2 regions of the Stenotrophomonas sp. STEN022 genome follow, and region 2 is predicted to be linked to the other one. Evidence: riboswitches for the same ligand, from Rfam matches in the RefSeq annotation. Region 2 holds a riboswitch; the other holds the start of a gene.
The links. A riboswitch is a leader RNA that binds a small molecule or an ion and turns the genes downstream of it on or off. The one in region 2 is predicted to bind cobalamin.

Region 1 (3,208 bases), on a different contig from region 2:
CACATCCATGGTGCCGTAGCCGGCCAGACGCACGCTGTTGGCAGCGTTGTCGAAGCGGTGGCCGCTGCCTGCAGCGGTCACGCCCAGACGCAGCGGGCCGAAGTTCTTGTCCACGTCCAGACGGCCGCTGGTGCGCGCGCGGCGGGCCAGCAGGTTGTCATAGGTGGCAGCGCCGGAGGTATGGTCGCGCGGGTCGGTGAAGCTGGCCTGGGCGTTGATGTCGAAGCCGGCCAGCGACAGGTAGCCGGTCAGCTCGGCGCCGCGGATGCGGGCTTCGGCAACGTTGACCAGGTCGAAGTTGCTGTCATAGCCGATCAGCTGGTCGACGCGGGTTTCGTATGCATTGAAGGTCCAGTTCCAGTTGTCGGCGTACTGCGCGATGCCGAGGTTCAGGCTCTTGGATTCTTCCGGCTTCAGGTTCGGGTTGCTGAAGCCCGGGTAGTACAGGTCGTTGAAGGTCGGTGCCTTGAAGCCGGTGCCGGCGCTGGCGGTCAGGCGGAAGCCGTTGCCGAAGGCAAAGCCGTAGCCCAGGCTGCCGGTGGTGTGGTTGCCGAACTGCTCGTTGTCGTCATTGCGCACGCTGGCCTGCAGCGAGTGCGCGCCGAACTGGCCCTGGTATTCGGCAAACACGCCGAGGTTGTCGCGCTGGTCGATGTCGAAGGCGGTGGAACTGGTGACCTTGTCGTTCTGCCAATCAGCGCCAGCGGTGATCTGCTGGCCTTCGGCGAAGCTGAAGTCGCCCTGCACGCTGGCGGTGTCGCGGCGGGTATCGAAGGCGCTGGCGAAGCTGCGGGTACCAGTGGCAGCGTTGGCGAAGTAGTTGTCAGCCTCATCGCGGTTGCGGCCAAGCTGTGCGCTCAGACGGAAGCTATCCGATGCGGCCCAGGCGAGCTTGGCACCGTAGACCTGCTGGCGGTTGTCGGCCTCGTTGCCGCCGAAGATGCTGCCGTCGTATTCGTTGAAGCTGTCGGCGTTGAGCACATGGCCTTCCAGGCTCAGCGTGTCGGTCAGGGCGTAGCCACCGCGCACGTTGATGGAGGTGTTGCGGTAGCCATCGCGGTCCGGCTCATCGGCGAAGCAGCCGGCGCCCCAGCCAGCGGCGGTGCCGCGGCAGGCGTTGATGCCGTCGGTCTTCTGGTAGCCGCCCTGGGCCGAGATCCAGCCGCGCTCACCGCGGTTGCTGAAACCGGCGCTGACCTGGCGCAGGTTGTTGCTGCCGGCGGTGATCGCCAGGTTCTGCTGCAGGCCCTGGCCAGCGTTGCGGGTGAAGATCTGGATCACGCCGCCGATGGCCTCGGAGCCATACAGGCTCGAACGCGGGCCACGCACGATTTCAATCCGCTCGATCTGGTCAACCGGCAGGTCCTGAAGGGCGGCCATGCCGCTGGTGGCCGAGGCCACGCGCACGCCGTCCACCAGCACCAGCACCTGGTTGGAGTTGCTGCCACGCAGGAACAGCGAGGTGATCTTGCCGTTGCCGCCCTGGTTGGCGAAGTCCAGGCCGGCGCGGCCGCGCAGCAGGTCCTGCAGCGAGTTGGCCTGGCTGTGGTCGATCTGCGCACGGTCGATGACCTGCACCGGCACCACGCTGTTCTCGATGGAGATCGGGGTGCGGGTCGCGGTGACGGTGACATCGTCCAGCTCGGTCGGTGCGTTCTGCGCGGCCGCAACGCCCGGCAATGCCAGGGCAAGGGAGAGCGAAAGGGTGTGGTAAGACAGTTTCATGGAAGCTCCTGGGCCTGCACGCTCCCGCGCAGGCGGATTGGGGAGGCTGCCAGAAGAGGGAGAAGACGGAGGCGGCGCACACGGCGCTACAGCCGCCGCCATGCCCTCCGCATCGCAACCAGTCGGCTTCCGGGCCGGTCTCCGGACTCGCAGGCGAGGCGGCGTGCGCCGCTTCCGTCCAGACGCCTTCCCGTGCCGTGCACAGTGGCGCCATGTCTGGACTTGTCCTGCTTACCGTTGCGGGGGCAGTGCCGGAATGGCGACATGCTGGAGTTCCAGCAGTGCGCGGCACCGGCTTCCCGTTTCAACCGATCGGCAATGCCGGTCGGTCACCCGAAAGTGCGCGCATTCTATGCCATTGCCGCCAGCGTTGCCGGAATGGGCGGCAACGGCCGGCATAGTTCAGTGTCTGCAACCGCAGCTCAACGTAGCCCGGGTAAGCGTCAGCGCACCCGGGGAGCTCATGGCGCCGCAGGCTTGCAGCGGTGCTGCAATCTCGTTCCCCTGGTGCGCTGCGCTCACCCGGGCTACGTGTTGCATGAGTTCGATTTGATTGGGGGCGGGCGAAACAAGCCCTGCACAGCACTGTTGCCGAGTGGCTAGAATGCGCGCTGCAAACGCAGTATCGGAAGTGTCGTGACAGAAACATGGTACGGGCAGGCCTGCGGCCAGCCTTCGCAGGAATACCGGCAGCGCGCGCTGCTGCGCCAGCGCCAGCTGACCAAGCCGGAAGGCGCCCTGGGTCGTTTGGAGACATTGGCCGTTGAACTGGCTGCGCTGCAAGGCGTGGATCAGCCGGTGGCGCAGCGTGTGCCGGTGGTGGTGTTCGCAGGCGACCACGGCGTGACCGCGCAGGGCGTGTCGGCTTACCCGGCCGAAGTGACGGTGCAGATGCTGCACAACTTCGCCGGCGGCGGTGCTGCCATTGCGGTGCTGGCGCGCGAATTGGGCCTGCCACTGCACGTGTGGGATGTGGGCAGCCGCGCCACCACAGCGATTGCCGGCGTGGTCAGTGCCAAGACCCTGCGTGGTACTGCTGACTTCAGTGCAGGCCCGGCGATGTCGGCAGTCGATCTGGACGCTGCCTTCGATGCGGGTCGCCGCGCGGTGGAGGCTGCCTGTGCCGATGGTGCGGATTTGTTGGTGTTCGGCGAGATGGGCATCGGCAACACCACTGCTGCGAGTGCCATCGCTGCCGTGCTTGGCCCGTTGCCATTGGACGAGTTGGTTGGCGCCGGTACTGGCCTGGACGCGGTGCGCATGGTGCAGAAGAAGAACCTGATCGCACGTGCGCTGGGTCTGCACGGCGAGGCGATCAATGCAGCGGAGTTCCCTGCTTGCGAGGCACTGCAGCGCGTGGGTGGATTGGAAATCGCAGCGATCAGCGCGGCGATGATTGCCGCTGCGCAACGGCGCATCCCAGTGTTGGTGGATGGCTTCATTGTCTCCGCTGCGGCATTGGCCGCCGTGCGTATCAACCCGA
Region 2 (3,208 bases):
GACCATGCTGGCCGCGCTGGGCAAGGGGATCAAAGTGTTGAGCGTGGCGGCATCCGGCCAGGACACCACCGGCGAGATCGCGCAGCGGCAGATCGCGCAGTACACCGGCGGGCGTTTCATCTTCCTCACCTACAAGGACGCCAGTGATCCCTCCAGCGGCCCGGGCAGCGAGACCGTGCATGAGGTGGAGAACTATTCGGTCGACACCCTGGACAAGCTGGTGGTGAAGCTGGTGCGCGAGGAGCTGGCGCAGCTGCCGAAGGGCTGAGCTGTGCTCCCTCCCTTTGGCGAAGCCAAGGGGAGGGTTTGGGAGGGGTAGGCTTTTGGGCCGTTTGCAGATTGCCAGCTTCCAAGGCCATGCCCTGTAGTGCCGAGCCATGCTCGGCAGGGACTTTCCCGGTAACGTCTCTGCCGAGCATGGCTCGGCACTACCGATGGCACGCTTTTACCTCGTTGGCAACGGAATGCTGTCGTCCTGGCCTTGCTCGCGCGCCGCCATCGTCGCGCCATCGCCGCTCACGCGCATCATCTGCAGTGGTTGGCCATCGAAGCGGAATTCCAGTGCCGATTGCAGCCTATCCAGCGCCTGTACCTGCGTGCACAGTGAGCGCGCGTGCTGCTCCAGGGCAGCAGCGCGCCCTTCCAGGCGTTGCTCCAGTTCGGCATCGAGTTTGTCCGCGCGCGCATCCAGCTTGTCCTCGCCACCGGTGAATACCGCCCACAGCATGCTACGGGCGATGGAGCCGCTCAGGCTCTCGGCGGCATCCTGCACCCGTGCTTCGAAACCTTCATTGAACAGGTCCTGGTCCCAGCGGCCGCGGCCGATGGTCTGTTCGACAAAGCGCTCGGCCTCCTTGCGCAACTTGCGCACTTTGCGGGAGTTGGCGTTGCCGGTGAGGCCTTCGTAAACCGAGTCCAACGTATCGAAGCTGATGCCAACGGACTCGGTGGCGATGCCGGTCACCGCCGGCATCAGCCGGCGCACGCCATCCTCCAGGGCGCGCAGCCGTTGTGCATCTTCCGCTGAGACCGTCTGCATGCGGTTGTCTATGCTCAGCTGGCCGTCGTGGAACACGATCTCGCGCATCGGCAGCGTATCGCGACGCAGCCAGATACCGCCGCCGTCGACCAGCACGTTGTAGTCGGTGGACACGCCGCATTGGTCAGCGGACAGCTCCGGCGCCTTGACCGTGCCTGCCTGGGCGACCAGCGGCAGCAGCAGGGCCAGCGAAGTGGCGATGGGCAGCAGGCGCATGGCGGCGAGCTCGTGGCAGGAGGATGCGGCCAGCTTGGCCGCTCGCGGCAAGGGCTGCGTCGGCCGGAAGTCACGCCCGGAACTTCATCAGAAATTTACGTAGTCAAGACAGGTGGTTTCCCTACAAAAAAACTCTGCAAAAGGCTTGACTGCGCACACCGTTCGAGCAGGTTCCGGTGTCCGGCCGGGGCGGCAGACAGTCCAAGCCTTGTGCCGCAAGGCTTGGCAAAGAAATACTAGATTTGGTGTTGACCCTGTAATACACCCCCACTATCTTGTGCTCCGTCGGTTCTGGCGGAATTTTCCGTCGGATTAATAGGGAAGCCGGTGATGCCTTCAAGGCTAGTCCGGCACTGCCCCGCAGCGGTAATTGGGAACGACCCCGCCAACAGCACTGAGGCACAGGCCTTGGGAAGCGGCGGAGTAGGAGAAGGCCCCCGCCTTCCTGCCCATGAGTCCGAAGACCTGCCGACAGCCACGCGATGCACACCGCGTGGTGCCGGCTGCGGTGTCTTCGAGGGGAAGACGGCTGGTGACGTGGTGCCGTGGCTGCTGCCGACCCTGGGTCGTGCGCTGTCGCGGCTGCTGCGACGCCGTCCTTCCATGCTCGCTGCTCCGTACCGGCTCTGCTTCCTGCGCGGGCAGGAGCTGCGTGCATAACGTTTGCAAGGACACCATCGTCGTGACTGCCACTCATACTGACGTCGCTCCGGCTGAAGCCGGTTTTGAACTGACCCCGCCGCCGACCGCCACCGCCATGAGCGTGACCAAGCGCAATGGCAGCACCGAGCCGGTAGACCTCAACAAGATCGTCCGCGCCATCCAGCGTTGCTGCGAAGGCCTGCACGCGGTGGACCCGATGCGGGTGGCCACGCGCACCATCTCCGGCCTGTACAACGGCGCCAGCACCCAGGAACTGGATGAGCTGTCGATCCGTACCGCCGCCCTGCTGATCGGTGAAGAGCCCGAGTACGGCCGCCTGGCCGCGCGCCTGCTGGCCAACTTCATTGCGAAGGAAGTCTCTGGCCAGGAAATCCATGCGTTCTCGCAGTCGGTCGGCCGTGGCCACGAAGTCGGCCTGATCAACGACCGCCTGCTCAACTTCGTGCAGGTCAATGCACGCAAGCTCAACGACGCGATCGATCCGGGCTACGACCTGAACTTCGATTACTTCGGCTTGCGCACGATGTATGACCGCTACCTGCTGCGGCATCCGCATTCGCGCAAGGTCATCGAAACCCCGCAGCAGTTCTTCCTGCGCATCGCCAGCGCGCTGAGCGAGGACGTGCCAGAAGCATTGGCGCTGTACCAGCGCCTGGGCAGCCTGGATTACCTGCCGTCCAGCCCGACCCTGTTCAACGCCGGCACCAGCCACGAGCAGCTGTCCTCGTGCTTCCTGCTGGACTCGCCGCAGGATTCGCTGGAATCCATCTACGACCGCTATGCCGACATCGCCCAGCTGTCCAAGTTCAGCGGTGGCATCGGCGTCAGCTACACCCGCGTGCGTTCGCGTGGCTCGCTGATCAAGTCCACCAACGGCCACTCCAACGGCATCGTGCCGTGGCTGAAGACACTGGATTCCTCGGTGGCTGCGGTCAACCAGGGCGGCAAGCGCAAGGGCGCGGCCTGCGTCTATCTGGAAACCTGGCACGCCGACATCGAGGACTTCCTCGAACTGCGCGACAACGCCGGTGATGATTCACGCCGCACCCACAACCTCAATCTGGCCAACTGGGTGCCGGACCTGTTCATGCAGCGCGTCGAGGCTGACCAGGAATGGTCGCTGTTCGATCCGCGCGTGGTGCCGGAGTTGACCGACCTGTTCGGCCCGGCCTTCGAGCAGGCCTATGTGCAGGCGGAAACCCAGGGCAAGGCGCGCAAGACCGTGTCGGCACGCAAGCTGTATTCGCGGATGATGCGCACCCTTGCTGAGACCGGCAATGGCTGGATGAC

Region 1: another riboswitch for cobalamin. It lies ahead of btuB (TonB-dependent vitamin B12 receptor); the one in region 2 lies ahead of ACVOMF_RS02210 (ribonucleoside-diphosphate reductase subunit alpha).

Annotation. Positions count from the first base shown of each region.
Region 1 is NZ_JBRREG010000077.1:18,579-21,786, forward strand. It holds gene btuB (TonB-dependent vitamin B12 receptor) at 1-1,725, opposite strand, end outside; cobalamin riboswitch at 1,841-2,077, opposite strand; gene cobT (nicotinate-nucleotide--dimethylbenzimidazole phosphoribosyltransferase) at 2,362-3,208, shown strand, end outside.
Region 2 is NZ_JBRREG010000005.1:1,486-4,693, forward strand. It holds gene ACVOMF_RS02200 (VWA domain-containing protein) at 1-268, shown strand, start outside; gene ACVOMF_RS02205 (DUF2884 family protein) at 446-1,255, opposite strand; cobalamin riboswitch at 1,525-1,741, shown strand; gene ACVOMF_RS02210 (ribonucleoside-diphosphate reductase subunit alpha) at 2,013-3,208, shown strand, end outside.